Regions from separate parts of the Methylobacterium marchantiae genome, predicted to be linked through region 3. Evidence: predicted binding sites of a transcription regulator. Region 3 holds the regulator's gene; each other region holds the start of a gene.
The links. Region 3 encodes LexA, which represses DNA repair genes until DNA is damaged. Its sites were predicted from a motif close to TGTTCNNNNTGTGTTCNG; they were not measured.

Region 1 (5,638 bases), on a different contig from region 3:
GCCACCAACCTCCAGGGCGCGTTCAAAGTGCCCGCCGCCGCGAAGGCACGGCTCCAGGGCCGCAGGATCCTGCTCATCGACGACGTCACTACCACGGGCTCCACCGCCAATGCCGCGTCACGGGCCCTGCTGCGCGGGGGCGCGGCATCTGTGGACGTGCTCACCTTCGCACTGGTCGCCGCCGAGGCGGGATGAAGGGGAAGACCGGCGACCGCCCTTGACAGTCGGGCACGGCCACGGCCTCCCAGCGCTCATGAGTTTCCAGATACCTATGACAGGAACGATGTCACGTGACGTTGCGGTGATCGGCGGCGGCCCGGCCGGGCTGGCCGGCGCGGAGATTCTGGCCGAGGCCGGCCACCGCGTCACGATCTACGAGCGCATGCCCTCGGTGGGGCGCAAGTTCCTCATCGCCGGGCGCGGCGGCCTCAACCTCACCCATAGCGAGCCGCTGGCCTCGTTTCATCGCCGCTACCACCCGGCCCGGCCGTCCCTTACGGACGCGATCGATGCCTTCCCCCCGCAAGCCCTGCGGGACTGGTGCGAAGGCCTCGGCCAGCCGACCTTCGTCGGATCGAGCGGCCGGGTGTTTCCGAACAGCTTCAAGGCCTCGCCGCTCCTGCGGGCCTGGCTGGGGCGGCTCGACGCTTTGGGCGTCCGCATCCTGATCCGGCATCGCTTCCTCGGCTGGGAGACGGATGGGAGCCTGGCTTTCGAGACGCCGGAAGGGCGCGTCGTGGCGGGGGGCCGGCCGACGCTGATGGCTCTCGGCGGCGCGAGCTGGCCCCGGCTCGGCTCGGATGGGGCCTGGGTTCCGCTCTTCACCGGGTTGGGAATCGCCGTCTCCCCGCTCAGGCCCGCCAATGTCGGCTTCACCGTGCCGTGGTCGGACCTGTTCCGGGAGCGCTTCGCCGGCACGCCCGTGAAGCGTGTCGCCCTCCGTCTCGGCGACGAGACCGTTCGCGGCGAGGCCATGATCACCGCTGACGGGATCGAGGGCGGAGCGGTCTATGCTCTGTCGCGTCTCATCCGCGAGGCGATCGAGGCCCGTGGGGAAGCCCGTCTCGTCGTCGATCTGCGGCCGGACCTGACCGAGGCCACGCTGACGCGACGCTTGGAGACCCATAAGCAGGGGGCCTCCCTCGCCACGCGCCTGCGCAAGGATGCGGGACTCGACCCCGTGGCGGCGGGTCTGCTGCGCGAGGCCGCCGGCCTGACGCTCCCCTCCTCGGCGGCCGGCCTCGCCGCCTTGATCAAGGCGGCCCCCTTGCGCCTCCTTGCCCCCCGCCCGATCGAGCGGGCGATCTCCACGGCCGGCGGCGTCGCCTTCGAGGAGATCGACCGGCGCTTCATGCTGAAAGCACGGCCGGGGGTGTTCGTCGCCGGCGAGATGCTGGATTGGGAGGCCCCCACCGGCGGCTACCTGCTGCAGGGCGCCTTCTCCAGCGGCCGCGCCGCGGCCGCCGGGATGATGGACTGGCTCGAAGAGGCCGGCCCCGCGCTATAGCCGCGAGCAGAACCCGACCATGCCCTTGGCGTCGGACGGGCAAGACGCGCTGGCGCCGCCATTGGCGAAGGACGGGCTGCCCGACGACAGGCAATAGGCGGAGACGAAGGCCTCGCCGCTCGCGCAGCTCAACTCGCAGCCGCCGGACGAGCAATTCTCGTTGCGGACCGGCCGCAGGGTGGAACTGGCGGCACTCGCCGTGACGCCCGCCGCCCCCGGCTCACCCTGAGGACCCGCCTCTCCCTTCGGACCCATCTCGCCTTTGGGGCCTGTCTCACCTTTAGGACCCGCATCGCCTTTGGGGCCGGCTTCACCCTTCAGTCCAGCTTCACCCCTTGGTCCGGGCTCGCCCTTGGGTCCTGCATCACCCTTGGGGCCGGCCACTCCGGGCGCTCCGGCGAGTCCTGCCATGCCCTGCGGACCGGCCTCTCCTTGCGCACCGGCATCGCCCTTGGGCCCGGGCTCGCCGGCGGGCGCGCAATTGGCCACCACGGCTTCCCTCTCGTCTTCGCCGGCCTTCAGAGCCGCGACGCAGGTGGCAGGCCGATAGGGAAGGCGGAACAGAAATCGACCGCGCGAATCGGCCATGACCGAGATGTCCTCGTCGAGGATGACGACAGTGCCGCCCTTCCGCACGCTGCCGGAAATCCGCAGATCCCCCGACTCGATACGCGCATCGTAGACCTGGATCGGCTGCGACGGCGCCACGACCCGCCTGGACTTGGCCCTGGCCGTCCCGGGCCTCGGAGCCGCGGCGGTCTCCGTCGCCGGGGCGGCGCTCATCCCGCGTCCAGGCTGGCCGGGACTGACCTGCCCGGGCGCCTGGGCCGCAGCCGGGCCGGCCGCCAAGCCCGCGATGATCATCAATCCGACCAAGGACTTGCCAATCAAGGACTTGCCGACCGAGGACCGGCCAATCGGAGATTCGGCCATGAAGCCTGTCGAGGCCGGGCAGTGGGCGGCATGGTCGAGGCGCATGGGCATTCTCTCCAGGCTGATGCGCCGGAGGTCCGGCACGGCGGAGGGACAATGCCGGGTCAGGTCATGGGGTCAAGTCCGGCCGAGCATCTCCAATCGTCGCCTTACCGTTGCTCCATCCACACTCGTCCACAGCCGTCCACAGGGGAAGCGGTTCTACACGCTGGGTAAATTCCAAACCCTTTGAAACCGGTTGAGTATGTTCTTGTTTTGTTCTTATCGTCAGGCGATGGAACGGACATGATGGCTCGGGCTCAACGGACGACACGCGATGAAGCAGGAACGGAGGCGGACGAGCCCGCGCAGCGCAGGCGGATCGCCCTTGCGGCCCTGCGCGATCACCTGGGACGGGATTCCGACGCCCCGGCAATCGAGGCCCTGCCCCTGGGGATCGCCCATATCGATTCCGGGCTTCCCGGCGGAGGGCTGTCTCTCGGCCGGCCGCACGAGATCGCGCCGGAATCCGAGGGCGACGAGGCAGCGGCCTTAGGGTTCACGCTCGCCCTGATGGCGCGCCACCTCGCGCGGGTGGAGGGAGAGGCTCTCCTCGTCATCGGCAAGGGGCACCCCACGCCCTACGGCCACGGCCTTGCCGGGCTCGGCCTCGATCCGGGCCGCCTCCTGATCCTAGAGGTCGAGAACGACGCGGATGCCTACCGCGCCGTGGAGGAGGCCCTGCGCTCTCAGGGCCTGAGGGCGGTGGCGGGACTGGTGGATGCCGGCCTGCCGCTGAAGCAGAGCCGGCGGCTGCATCTGGCGGGCGAGGCCGCGTCCCGGCTCCTCCTCGTCCTGCGTCCGCCTCAGGCGGAATGCCCGAACATGGCCGCGACCCGCTGGCGGATCGGCTCGGGCGCGGCCCTGCGGGACCGGTTCGGCTGCATCGAGCGGCCCTGCTGGCGGGCTCGGCTCGACCGCTGCCGCAATGGACGAACGGGGGATTGGCTTCTGGAGTGGGATCATGCCGCGCATCGTTTCGGTCTGGCTGGAGCAGTGGCCGCTGACGCGTCTCAGGCGCGCTCGAACGGTCCCTGAACAGGCGTCGCCCGAAGCGACCTCCCCCGCCGTCGTGGCCGCCATCGGGCCGGGGGGCCTGCGCATCACGGCCGTGGATGCCGCGGCCTGGGCTCTCGGCCTGCGTCCGGGAGAGCCCCTCGCGCGAGCCCGTGCCCGGATCGGGCCGGGCATCGCCGTCCATCCCGCAGACCCGGAGGCCGACACCGCCGCCCTCGCACGGCTCTGCCTCTGGGCCCGACGCTACACGCCCGTGGTGGCACCGTTCGGGCCGGCGGAAGGCGGGGACGGCTTCTTCCTCGACATGGAGGGGGCGAGCCACCTGTTCGGCGGGGAGGAAGCCCTGATGGCCGACCTCGCCGCACGCCTGTCGGCCCATGCGATTCCCGCCCGGCTGGCCCTGGCCGACACGCCGGCCTGCGCCTTCGCGCTCGCTCGTCATGGCGGTTCGACGAGGCCTGTCGTCGTGCCGCAGGGAGGCAACGCACCGGCCTTGCGCGACCTTTCCGTGAGCGCCCTGCGGATCGAGCCGGCCATCGCCGAATCCCTCCGCCGCCTCGGCCTGCGCCGGATCGGGGCGCTGGCTGACGCGCCCCGTGCGCCCCTGGCACGACGCTTCGGCGAGACTCTGCTGCTACGTCTCGACCAGGCGCTGGGGAGACGGCCCGAACCGCTGGTCTCCCTGGCCGAGCCGGCCGCCTTCGGCGCGAGCCGGGGTTTTCTCGATCCGATCGGGCATCAGACGATCATCGTCGCCACCGCCATCGGGCTGATGCAGGAGATCGCGCCCCGCCTCGCTGCCTCGGGCTTCGGCGCGCAATCCCTGCGGCTGAGCCTGTACCGGGTCGACGGGATCGAGCGCAGCCTCGATCTCGGCCTTTCGGAACCGACCCTGTCTGCCGACCGGATCGGGCGACTGTTCGATCTTCGCCTCGACCGGCTCGGGCCGGCCCTCGATGCCGAATTCGGCTTCGAGACCGTGCGGCTCGACGTGACCGGCATCGGCCGGCTGGAAACCCGCCAGGACGCGCTGGCCGAGACGGGCCTCGACCGGGAGGCCGATACCGGCGGGACCGCCCGTCTCGCCGACGCCCTGCGCCAGCGCATCGGGGCGAGGGTGATCCGCGTGAGCCCACGGGCGAGCCACATCCCCGAACGCGCCGATGCCCTGGAGCCGTGGCGGGTGAGACACGTCGCCCTCGACTGGGCCGGACGGGTGAACGCGCGCCCGCAGGGCCCGATGCCCGCCCGCCCCCTCGTCCTCCTGTCACGCAGCGAGGCGGCCGACGAGGTGTTCTCGCTCGCCCCAGACGGGCCGCCCCAGCGCTTCCGCTGGCGCCGGCGCCTGCACCGGATCGCCCATGCCGAGGGCCCGGAGCGCATCGCAGACGCTTGGTGGCACGCGCCCGCGCCCACCCGGGATTACTACGTGGTCGAGGACGAATCCGGCCGGCGGCTCTGGGTCTACCGCGAGGGGTTCCACACGGCGCAGACGGCGGCGCGCTGGTTCGTGCAAGGGTTGTTCGCGTGAGGGAGGTCGGGTGCCGCCTACCCTATGCCGAGCTCGCGGTCACCACGAACTTCTCCTTCCTGCGCGGGGCCTCTCATCCGCAGGAGATGGTGGCGCAGGGCGCCGAACTCGGGCTCCACGCCATCGGCATCGCCGATCGCAACACGCTATCCGGCGTGGTGCGCGGCCATGCCGAGGCCAAGCGACGGGAGAAGGCGGGCGAGCCGACGATCCGATACCTTCCCGGCGTCCGCCTCGTCACCGAAGAGGGATTCGAGGCGGTCGCCTACCCGATGGACCGGGACGGCTACGGCCGGCTCTGCCGATTGCTCACGGACGGCAACCGCCGCTCGCAGAAGGGCGAGTGCCGGTTCGGCGTCTCGGAGATGCTCGCGGCGGCAAGGGGCCAGGTCTTCGTCGCGCTCCCGCCGGAGGAGGACGACCCCCTCTTCGCCCGACATCTCGCCGCCCTGGCCGAGATTGCCCCCGGCCGCGTCTTCCTCGGCGTCAGCCATCGCTACAGAGGCGACGAGCGGCGTCGGCTCGGCCGGCTCGCCGAGTTCGGGAAACGCCTCGGCGCGCCGATGGTGGCGGTGTCGGATGCACTCTATCACCATCCCGACCGGCGCCCC
Region 2 (5,638 bases), on a different contig from region 3:
GGCATCAGTGTCACGGTCATCGACAAGGACGTCGAGCAGATCCGCAGCGCTTCGCGCTTCGGCTTTCGCATCTATTATGGCGACGGCACGCGCCTCGACGTGCTGCGTGCGGCCGGTATAGGCCGGGTCGAACTGCTATGCATCTGCGTCGACGATCCACAGGCCGCGCTCAAGATCGTCGATATCGTCCACGAGGAGTTCACCGGGGTGCGCACCTACGTTCGTGCCTACGACCGCATGCATTCCGTGGAGCTGATGAACCGGGACGTGGATTACCAGCTCCGTGAGACAGTGGAATCCGCGATCGCCTTCGGGCGCGCCACGCTCGAAGGTCTCGGCATCTCGACCGAGGCCGCCGCGGCCACGGCCCAGGACGTGAGAAAGCGCGACGTCGCACGGCTCGTCCTGCAGCAGGCCGGCGCCATGCCCGAGGAATCGCGCTACATCGGCGGCAGTCCCGAGATCAAGCCCGAGCCACTGACCCTTCCTCAGCGACCGTCGCGAGCGCTCAGTCCCGAGACCCGCGACATCATCGGCCTCGAGAGGCGTGAGGCCGCGACCCGCACGCTCCAACTTCAGGACACTCCATCGGATGCCTGAATTGAGCGCGACGTCGAAAAACCCTGCCGTGCGACGAGAGGGCGGGCAGTTCGTCACGGGCTCGATCCTCCGGCACGTAGTGGTGATGAGCGGAACGGGCTCGATCGGCCTGATGGCCATCTTCGTCGTCGATCTGCTGTCGCTGATCTACGTCTCGAAGCTCGGCGACCCAAAGCTCACCGCAGCGGTCGGTTTCGCCACCATCGTCCAATTCTTCGCCATCGCCATCAATATCGGCCTGATGATCGCTGCGGGCGCCCTGGTCTCGCGGTCTATCGGAGCGGGCGACGATGCGGGCGCGAGACGTCTGGCGACCTCGGCTTCGATTCACGGAATCATCGTGTCGGGTATCCTCGTCCTGGCGATGCTGCCTTTCCTCCCCGCAATCCTGTCCTGGATCGGCGCCGACGCCGAGACGCTGCCCGTCGCCGAGCGCTTTCTATGGATCGCCCTGCCCTCGAACTTGCTCATGGGGCCGGGCATGATGTTCTCGGGCCTGCTGCGCGCGATCGGTGCGGCCCGACAGGCTATGTACGTGACGTTGGGCGGAGCCATCGTCACGGCGGGGCTCGACCCTTTGCTCATCTTCACGGCGGGGCTCGGGATCGACGGAGCCGCCATCACCACCTGCGTCGCCCGTGCGACGTTCGCCCTCATTGGGCTGTGGGGGATCCGACAGCATCGGATGCTCACCGTGCCGAGCGTCGCGGATGTGGTTTCGGACGCCCCGATCGTCCTCAGGATCGCGTTGCCCGCGGTACTCACGAATTTGGCACCGTCGGTCGCGAGTGCTTTCATTGCTCATGCCCTCGCCAAGTTCGGTGCCGTGGCAGTCGCCGGTAACGTGGTGATCGATAGGCTGACGCCGGTCGCCTTCGGCGGCCTCTTCGCCATGTCCGGCTCGATTGGCCCCATCCTCGGCCAGAATTGGGGGGCGGGGCGCTTCGACCGCATGCGCGGCGTGCTGCGGGACGGCGCTCTGGTGACGGGCCTCTACGTCGTCGTGGTCTGGGCGGCGCTCGTCGCCCTTCGCGGGCCGCTGACGGACCTGTTCGAGCTGAGCGGCACGGCTGCCGATCTCTTCGTCTTTTTCTGCCTCGTGAGCGGCGGGGTATGGTTCTTCACCGGGCTCCTGTTCCTGTCGAACGCATCGTTCAACAATCTTGGCTTTCCATTCCTATCCACGCTCCTCAACTGGGGCCGCGCCACGATCGGGACGGTGCTCCCGGCCCTCGTCGGAGCGCATTTCTACGGCCCGAAGGGCGTCATCGCCGGTGTCGGCTTGGGCTCGGTCGCTTTCGGCGTCATAGGCATCGTTCTGGCGTTCCGGACCGTCACGACGCTCGAGAACCGGACGCTCGTTGCCCCCTCGACGCCAGCCGCTATCACCGATGCGGATGCCTGCGGAGGCGATGTTCCGGCGTCGGAGAGGCCCAACGCGTTGGTATAGGGCTGGGATGAGGAAAATGGCGGGCTGGTAAGTCGCGCGGCGATGCGACAGAGTTCACATCTCGATGGCAGGCCGGAGTATCTCGATCTGCCCGTGATGGGATCATGAGGCCGCCGCCATGTTCAACCTGTTCGATCTCCTGCAAGCGCAGGGCGGCATGGGTGCCAACGGTTTCGGTCAGCAATTCGGCTTGTCGCCGGACCAGACACGTCGGGCGATGGAAGCCTTGATGCCGGCCCTGACCCTCGGCCTCCAGCGTAACGCCGGCGCCGATCCGAGCGATTTCACACAGATGTTCAGCTTGATGGATCCGACAACGGTCGGCTCCGCGGCGGGAAAGCCGCAAATGGATGCGATGATCCGCCAACTGTTCGGTTCACAGCATCTCAGCCAGGCCGTTCTGCAGCAGGCAGCGGCGGTGAGTGGCGTGGCGACACCGGCATTGAGGCAGATGCTTCCCGTCATGGCCGGCATGGTCGTGGCTGGCATCGTTCATGTCATGATGAACCCGGCATCGCCGGCTCCGGCCCCGGCAGCCCCTCCACCTTCACCAATCGGCATCCCGACCCCGCCTTATTGGACCGACATGATGAATGCGTTCATGGGGCCTGGCAGTTCCGTGCTGACACCTTCATCCGCGACGACAACGCCCCAGAGAAGCCTTCCGTCGGCGCGTCATGCCGTGGAGACGAAGGCAGCCGCGACTGCCGCGTCTCAAGCGTCCGTACTAAACCCATTCGATCTCCTGCAGCAGATGTTCCAGTCCGGGCTGGACGCTCAGCAGGAGAATGCAAAAACGATGCAGAGTCTGTTCGACAGCCTCTGGCGCGGTGGAACCACGGAGTCGGATGCATCGAAGGCGCCGACCTCACGTTCGCGTACGGCTGGGCCGCAGAAGCGCTGATCCGCTACGCGTGGTTACGTCAGATCGTATTCGTTCGACCCATCGAGCACCGGATCGACGGCTTCGCCATCGTCATATGGTGGAAGTGCTTGATACGTCGAATGGTACCGGGTCAGTTCAGGTCGACTTCATGACCGCGGCACCGATGATCTGATACATCACCTCCAGGCGCTCGGCGTAGTACCGAAGCGCTCCGACGATGGCGAGGAAGGTCAGGCCGGCGATCAGACCATATTCGATCATCGTCGCGCCGCTCGTATCGCGGCCGAAGCGACCAACGGCGCTTGATAGGCGCCATCCATCCGCTCCAAAACCGGTCTCTGTCTGGTCGGTAGGCGCCCGCCTCGTCATGGGTATCTCGATCCTCGACGAAGTCGTCTGAGCCCAAATTAGAACCTCGATCGTTGCGGATGGCTTAATGCAACTCGCCAAACGCAAGGACGATCTAGGATCAAGCGAGTGAAAGCCCGTTGGCGGTGATCGGCCCTCCTGGGGGCCGGGCCGCTACGGGCCTTCTCCCCAACGATCAATCCCGTCCCGCTTCCTTGCGCAGAGCATCGATTCGCTTAGATGCCTCGGCCTTGTCGAGATCGGGTTCGAACGAGTCGGGCGACTTGGCTTCCTCGGACAGCGTCTTGAGATACGAAGCCTGCGCGCCTGTCATCGGCTCGTCGCCGGTGGTCCACTCACTCGGATCCTTGATGCGGTTCGAAGCGTCGCCGCCCGCCGTCTTGGGGTTCGCATTCTCGCTCGCAGACTGATTCTTCGTCATCGCCGGCAACCTCGTTCATGAATTGTTCTATTCATAACGGGAAGTGGCGCGGCAGGTTCCGAACTCCGTCGCCCCTGTGTTCGGGGCGACGGAGTTCGGCTCAGGCGGCGATCGCTTTCGGCTGAACCTCGGCGCTATAGTCGTCCATGAGTGTCTTCGTCATGTCGGCGGGGGTAAATCGGTAGGGGCCGATCTCGGATACGGGCGTCACTTCGGCGGCAGAGCCGGTGATGAAACATTCCGAGAAGCCCTCCATCTCTTCGGGTCTGATCCGGCGCTCGATCACGTCGAAACCGCGTCGGTGGGCGAGATCGACGACGGTCTGACGCGTGATACCATTGAGGAACCGGTCGGCGAGCGGTGTGTGGACCACGCCGTCTTTGATGAAGAAAATGTTCGCGCCGGTGCATTCGGCGACGTTGTCCTCCCAGTCGAGCATCAGGGCGTCTGCATATCCCTTGTTCTCGGCCCGGTGTTTCGAGATCGTGCAGATCATATAGAGGCCGGCCGCCTTCGACGCGGAAGGAATGGTCCGCGGATCGGGCCGACGATAATCGGCCATGTCCAGGCGGATGCCTTTCATCTTGGTTTCAGGATCGAAGTAGCTCGGCCATTCCCAGGCGGCGATGGCGAGGTGGATGGTGTTGTTCTGCGCCGAGACGCCCATCATCTCCGAACCGCGCCAGGCGACGGGTCGGAGGTAGGCGTCGCTCAAGCCGCTGGTCTTGAGCACGAGTTCCTTGGCTGCCTCGATCTCGGCAACGCCGTAAGGAATCGTGAAGTCGAGGTACTGGGCCGAGCGGAGCAGGCGCTCGGCATGCTCGCGGCTCTTGAAGATCTGTCCGCCATAGGCCCGTTCGCCTTCGAACACCGCCGAGCCGTAATGCAGGCCATGGCTGAGTACGTGGATCTTGGCCTCGCGCCACGGAACCAGCACACCATCGAACCAGATGGTGCCCTCGCGCTCGTCGAACGGGATCACGGACATGACGAATTCCTTGAATCCGCGGGCTCGCGCAATCGAGTCTGCGGGGTCGATCGATCGGATTGGCTCGATAGCCGGCCATTCCTCGCGCAATATCCGCGAGGAATGGAGGCTGCAAGGCTTGAGGTCTGCGAGACCATTGACCTGTCGCGGTCGCAGCACCAACGAGGCTTGACGACTATCAATGCCCCTGAGATATGTCAACATCACTGACGTATATCGAGGGTCTTGCCGGACGTGACTCGACAACCGACCGCGGAAACGGACGCGTCCGCCATTCCCCTATCCGACGGGGAGCGCGAGCCGATGGACGCCCTTGCGTCCCCGCAGAACGCTCCCGTGGTCGAGGAGAGCGTGACCAACGATCTGGTCGAACTGCTCTTTTTCGCATACCGCGACTTCGTCGGCGATCCGGACCGGATGCTGGCGGATTACGGCTTCGGCCGAGCGCATCACCGAGTCCTGCATTTCGTCTATCACTATCCGGGTCTGACGATCGCCGAACTCCTCGACATTCTCCAGATCACGAAGCAGAGTCTGAACCGGGTGCTCAAGGATTTGATCGAGCAGGGCTACATCGTGCAGAAAACCGGCAAGAGCGATCGCCGGCAGCGATTGCTCTTTTGCTCGAAGACCGGAGCGACGCTCACGGCCGAATTGACACGGGTCCAGGTACGACGGGTCGCCCGTGCCATAGCCGACCCCGTCGCGGACGAACCGAAGGGCGCCCATGCCGCAGCACAAGGGTTTCTCATGGCGATGATCGAACCCGAAGAGCGCGCCGCCGTTCGCAGCCTGATGGCCCGCCGTATCCGGGACCGTAGCTGAGATGGCCTCTTCCGACCTGAAGGTTCGGACGGAACTTCCCGATCACGCTCCCCACGTCCTCGTGGTCGACGATGACCGGCGCGTCCGCGAACTCTTGTC
Region 3 (5,638 bases):
CAGGTATCCGAGGTCGCGATAGGCATCGACGCCCAGCGCCCCGTGACGCTTCGACAGCTTGGCGCCATCCGCCCCATGGATCAGCGGGATATGCGCCATGATCGGCGCGGACCAGCCCAGCGCGTCGTAGATCTGGCCCTGGCGGGCGGCGTTGGTGAGATGGTCGTCGCCGCGGATCACATGGGTGACACCCATGTCGTGGTCGTCGACGACGACGGCGAGCATGTAGGTCGGGTTGCCGTCCGAACGCAGCAGGACGAGATCGTCCAGATCCTTGTTGGCCCAGGTGACGCGGCCCTGGACCTGATCCTCCACCACGGTCTCGCCCTCGGCGGGCGCGCGCAGACGGATCACCGGCTTCACGCCGGCCGGTGCCTCGGAGGGATCACGATCGCGCCAGCGGCCGTCGTAGCGCATAGGGCGGCCCTCGGCGCGGGCGGCCTCGCGCATGGCGGTGAGTTCGTCCGGCGTGGCGTAGCAATGATAGGCGTTGCCCGAGGCCAGCAGGCTCTCGGCGACCTCCCGGTGCCGCGCCGCGCGGGCGAACTGATAGACCACGTCCCCGTCCCAATCGAGGCCGAGCCAGCGCAGGCCGTCGAGGATCGCGTCTATGGCCCCTTGCGTGGAGCGCTCCCGATCGGTGTCCTCGATGCGCAGCAGCATGCGGCCGCCGAAATGGCGGGCGTAGAGCCAGTTGAAGAGCGCCGTTCGGGCTCCCCCGATATGCAGGTAGCCCGTGGGGGAGGGGGCAAAACGCGTAACGACGGGTGACGACATCGGGCGGCTAAACTTGTGCGTGAAGGTGGGAGGGCGGATCGACCGGCCCGGAGCCGCGCATGTAGCATGCGTTTGCGGTGGCGTTAAGAAAACCGTCGCACCGATGCTCGGCGGCGGACCCTCGCTCGCACGGCATTCCTCACGCTTCGAGCATGACCGCGATCGAGCGTGAACCCGCGGAGGGGCGCAACCGGGCATGGCGCAGGGCAGCGCACGGGCGATGGGTGCGAACGCCGCCGCGTGGAGCCGCCGGCGCTCGCTCTCCGTGCTCGGCGATGCCGCGAAGGAGTGGTGGCGTCGGGGCCTCGTCCGCGAAGTCGAGCAGAGGCGGCTGTTCCCGTGGCTGGCCGTGGCCTTCGGTGCCGGCATCCTCGTCTGCTTCACGGCGACGGATGGCCAACCGTCCCTCGTCGCGCCCCTCCTCGTCGCGACCCTGCTCTCCGCCGGCGTCCCGTTCCTCGGCGCGAGGCCCGTCGCCCTCGCCGTCGTTCTCGGCCTCGCCGCATCCTTCCTCGGCTTTTCCGCCGCGATCCTGCGCCTGGACCGCGTGGCGGCGCCCGTCCTCGCCCGCACGACGATCGCACCGCTCACCGGCCTCGTGGAAGCCCTGGACGAGCGCGAGGTCGGTGCGCGCCTGATCGTCCGCGTCGAGAGCTTCGGTACCCTCGCACCGGAGCGGCGTCCGACCCGGGTCCGCGTCTCCTATAAGCGGGCCCTCGCGCTGAAGCCTGGCGATTTCATCTCGGCGACCGCCCGGCTCCTGCCGCCACCCGAGGCGGCACGCCCCGGCGGATACGATTTCGCCCGCGACGCCTACTTTCGCGGGATCGGCGCCGTCGGCTCCCTCGTCGGCAAGATCGAGGTCAAACCCCCGCCCAGACCGATGCCCTGGACCGTCTCGGTGGCGGCCGCGGTGGACGATGCGCGCAACGCCCTGACGCGGCGCATCACCGATGCCAATGGCGGGCAGGCCGGCGCCGTGGCGGCCGCCCTGGTCACCGGCAAGCGCGGCCTCATCAACGCCGAGACCAACGACATCCTGCGGGCGGCCGGGATCTACCACGTGGTCTCGATCTCGGGGCTGCACATGGTGCTCGCCGCAGGCGTGGTGTTCTGGCTCGTGCGCGCGCTCCTCGCCCTGGTGCCGGGCCTCGCCCTGACCTGGCCGATCAAGAAGATCGCCGCCGGTTTCGCCATGGTGGGCGTCACCGCCTATTGCGTCTTCTCGGGCTGGGACATCGCCGCAGAGCGCTCGCTGATCATGACCCTGGTGATGCTCGGCGCGATCCTCGTGGATCGACCGGCCCTGAGCATGCGCAATCTCGCGCTGGCCGCCCTGATCGCGCTCGCACGCGAGCCGGAAGGCCTGCTCGGCCCGAGCTTCCAGATGTCCTTCGGGGCCGTCGCCGGCCTCATCGCCTGCGCCACCGCGCTCAACCGCTGGATGCCTCAGCGGGAGGGCCACGGTCTTCTCGCCCGCGCTTTCCGCTTCGTGATCGTCGCGGTCGTCGGCACCCTGGCGACGACCCTGGTGGCGCAGATCGCGACAGCCCCCTTCGCCACCTACCATTTCCAGACCGTCCAGCCCTTCGGCATCGTCGGCAACGCCCTCACGCTGCCGCTCGTCTCCCTCGCGGTGATGCCGGCGGCGGTCCTCGGGATCCTCGCCTATCCTTTCGCCCTCGATCAGCCGGTCTGGTGGGCGATGGGGCTCGCGGTGCGCGGAATGCTCACGATCTCCGGATGGATCAGCGGGTTCGGCCACGCCACCCTCGTCGTCCCGGCCTATGGCAGCACGGCGCTCGGCCTGCTCGCCATCGCCCTCCTGCTGCTGACCGTGCCGGTCTCGCATCTGCGCTGGATCGGGCTCGCCCCCGCCGGAATCGGCATGGTGCTGGCGGCGACGCCGCAGCGCTACGATCTCTATGTGGACCGCGAGGGAACGGGCGCCGCACTGCGCGATCGGGACGGGCGACTGGCCATCCTCGGCAAGCCGCCGGATTTCGTCCTCGAACAATGGCTCAAGGCGGACGGCGATTCGCGGAAAGCCGGCGCGGTATCGGCGTCGGATCGAAGCCGCTGCGACCCGATCGGCTGCACGATCGAGACGGAGCCGGGTCGAGCCATCGCCCTCGTCAAGGACAAGCGGGCCTTCGCCGAGGATTGCGCGCGAGCGACGATCGTCATTGCCCGCCGGGATGCGCCGCCGGGATGCCGGGCCAGCCTCGTCATCGATCGGGCCTATCTCGCCGCCCGAGGGGCGACGGCGATACGCTTCACGCCGGACGGTCCGGTCGCGACATCGGCGAGAGAGCCCGGATCTCGACCGCCATGGCGCCGAGCATGGCCCGAACCGGCGCCGAAGCCTTCGACACAGACGGCACCATCGAAGACGCCGGATGCCGAAGCCGAGGACGGCGAGCCGTCAGCGGACGTCTCTCCGGACCAGGATCAGTAGCGGCGCACCAGGCTGACGAGGCGTCCCTGGATCTGGACCCGATCGGGGCCGAGTACCCTGGTCTCGTAGGCGGGATTCGCGGCTTCGAGGGCGATGGACGACCCGCGCCGGCGCAGGCGCTTCAGCGTCGCCTCCTCGTCGTCGATGAGGGCGACGATGATGTCGCCCGTATTGGCGGTGTCCTGCTTCTTGATGACCACCAGATCGCCGTCGAGGATGCCCGCCTCGATCATCGAATCGCCGCGCACTTCGAGCGCGTAATGCTCGCCGCCGGCTAGGAAGTCGGGTGACAGCGTCACCGAATGGCTCTGGTTCTGGATCGCCGAGATCGGCGTACCGGCCGCGATGCGACCCATGACCGGGATGGTGATGGCCCGTCCGCTCTCGTCCTGAGCCTGGGCGGTGGGTTGACGGACCGACGGCATTGCCTTCGATCGCCCGCCTTCGACGACGCTCGGCGTGAAGCGGCGAACCTCGCCTGCGGGAGCGGAAACGGGACGAGGCGCGGGAGCGCCGGCGAGGCTTTCCGGCATCCGGATCACCTCGATCGCCCTGGCACGGTTCGGAAGGCGCCGCAGGAAACCACGCTCCTCGAGCGCCGTGATCAGGCGATGGATGCCCGATTTCGACTTCAGGTCGAGGGCGTCCTTCATCTCGTCGAACGACGGAGGCACGCCGCTCTCCTGCATCCGTTGCTGGATGAATTGGAGAAGATCCAGCTGTTTACGCGTCAACATACAGATCACTCTTCCACTGAAGCCAAGCTGCGGCGAATGCCTGACGAAACAAAACACGAACACGGTAGACGTTCCGCAAGTGTTCTGCAAGGGTTCCGTTAACCCGATGGTAGAGTTTGTTCCTTGGGCGCGATGTTCCGCTCGCGGGCGGGCAGCCGTCGAGACGGCTGCCGGATTCGCGGACGCGGCATAGGTGCGAAAACACTCGCTCGAACCGGGCCATATCCGCCATTTAAGACGATCTCGACCGAATCGCCGAAGCAGTCCGTCAGCCGCGTGGGTAGACGATGATCGAGAGGTAGGTCATCGGCGTCTGCAACAGCCTGGCCGGACCGTGCAAGCCGTTGGAATCGAACAGCAACGAGTCGCCCGGCAGGAGATGATAGTCTTCTCCCGCATGGTGATACATCATCTCGCCGGTGAGCATGTAGATGAACTCGGTGCCGACGTGACGAAAGCTGGTATAGGCCTCCGCCTCGGTCTCGAGGGTGATCAGGTAGGGTTCGAGGGCGACCTCGCCGCCGATCCCGGCCCCGAGCAACTCGTAGATATGGCCGACCTTGGTGCCCCGGCGCTCGATGACGACGCCCTGGCCCCGCTTGACGTGGGAGCAGTCCCGCCGCTCTTCGAAAGCCGAGAACAGGGCCGTGATCGGCACATTCAGCGCCGTTGCGATGGCGTTGATGGAGGAGAGCGAGGGCGAGATCGCGCCGTTCTCGATCTTCGACACCATCCCCAGGGAGATGCCGGCGGCATTCCCGAGATCGGCCACCGAGAGATCCCGCTCCCGGCGCAGCAGCCTGATCTGGTGGCCGAGCGCCTTCTCCAGAGGCTTCTCCTCGACGGAAGGAGCATTCGACGCAGTGGTGAGCATGACCCGATCCGCACCTTCCCGGCCCGACGCCGCGACCGGCCGCGGGCCGTCACCCATTATGGCGGCGGGCCCCGCCCTTCGCCAGTGCGGGCAGCCGCGGAATCTTCCAAACTCTACAATGTCGTAGGGGCGCCTTCACTCCGTCCGGAGACGAGACCGGCGAGCCGGATTCCGGCCCTCGACCTCGTGGCGGACAAATGCGCATCGACCTTCAGTCGAGGTAATCGCCGTATTTCTCCACATGGCTGGCGAGGCCCAGACCATGTTCCCGCACCAGGCGTTCGGCCAATTCCGCGTCGCGGGCTTCCAGCGCCTTGATGATCGCCACGTGTTCCTTGATCGAGTTGGCGGCGCGGTCGCCCTGGCGGAGGGCGGTGTTGCGGATGCCGCGGACATGCATCAGCAGGTTGCTGGTGATGTCCTTGATCACGTCGCACTGGCCGAGCGAGATGATCTTCTGGTGGAAGCGGATATTGGCTTCCGAGTATTCGTCGAGGTGGTCGGACGGGCGTCCCTCGTAGAATTCGGGGAAATGCTCGCGCAGGCCATGCAGCTGCTCGTCGGTGGCGCGCTCGCAGGCGAGGCGGGCGGCCATGCTCTCCAGGGCCGACCAGGCCTGGATCATGCTGACGATCTCCTTCTTCGACTTCTTGATGACGAAGACGCCGCGCCGGGCCTCGAACCGAACGAAGCCCTCCTGCTCCAGCACCGTCAGCGCTTCGCGGACCGGCGTACGGCTGACCCCGAGGTTCAGGGACAGTTTTCGCTCGTCCAGCCGCACTTCCTCGCGCT

Region 1: ACFQ4G_RS16995 (ImuA family protein) is a predicted target of LexA. The motif match lies at 2,686-2,703, and genes of this name have one in related genera.
Region 2: ACFQ4G_RS16675 (DUF3072 domain-containing protein) is a predicted target of LexA. The motif match lies at 3,739-3,756, and genes of this name have one in related genera.

Annotation. Positions count from the first base shown of each region.
Region 1 covers NZ_JBHTND010000026.1:15,131-20,768, reverse strand. The annotation lists gene ACFQ4G_RS17010 (ComF family protein) at 1-195, shown strand, start outside; gene ACFQ4G_RS17005 (TIGR03862 family flavoprotein) at 272-1,507, shown strand; gene ACFQ4G_RS17000 (collagen-like protein) at 1,502-2,485, opposite strand; gene ACFQ4G_RS16995 (ImuA family protein) at 2,726-3,517, shown strand; gene ACFQ4G_RS16990 (Y-family DNA polymerase) at 3,444-5,027, shown strand; gene ACFQ4G_RS16985 (error-prone DNA polymerase) at 5,024-5,638, shown strand, end outside.
Region 2 covers NZ_JBHTND010000025.1:15,317-20,954, forward strand. The annotation lists gene ACFQ4G_RS16655 (monovalent cation:proton antiporter-2 (CPA2) family protein) at 1-600, shown strand, start outside; gene ACFQ4G_RS16660 (MATE family efflux transporter) at 593-2,050, shown strand; gene ACFQ4G_RS16665 (DUF937 domain-containing protein) at 2,169-2,954, shown strand; gene ACFQ4G_RS16670 (hypothetical protein) at 3,072-3,197, opposite strand; gene ACFQ4G_RS16675 (DUF3072 domain-containing protein) at 3,481-3,726, opposite strand; gene ACFQ4G_RS16680 (branched-chain amino acid aminotransferase) at 3,827-4,714, opposite strand; gene ACFQ4G_RS16685 (MarR family winged helix-turn-helix transcriptional regulator) at 5,018-5,539, shown strand; gene ACFQ4G_RS16690 (response regulator) at 5,541-5,638, shown strand, end outside.
Region 3 covers NZ_JBHTND010000018.1:8,406-14,043, reverse strand. The annotation lists gene gltX (glutamate--tRNA ligase) at 1-777, opposite strand, end outside; gene ACFQ4G_RS13905 (ComEC/Rec2 family competence protein) at 974-3,235, shown strand; gene lexA (transcriptional repressor LexA) at 3,229-3,972, opposite strand; gene ACFQ4G_RS13895 (helix-turn-helix domain-containing protein) at 4,241-4,846, opposite strand; gene ACFQ4G_RS13890 (GntR family transcriptional regulator) at 5,058-5,638, opposite strand, start outside.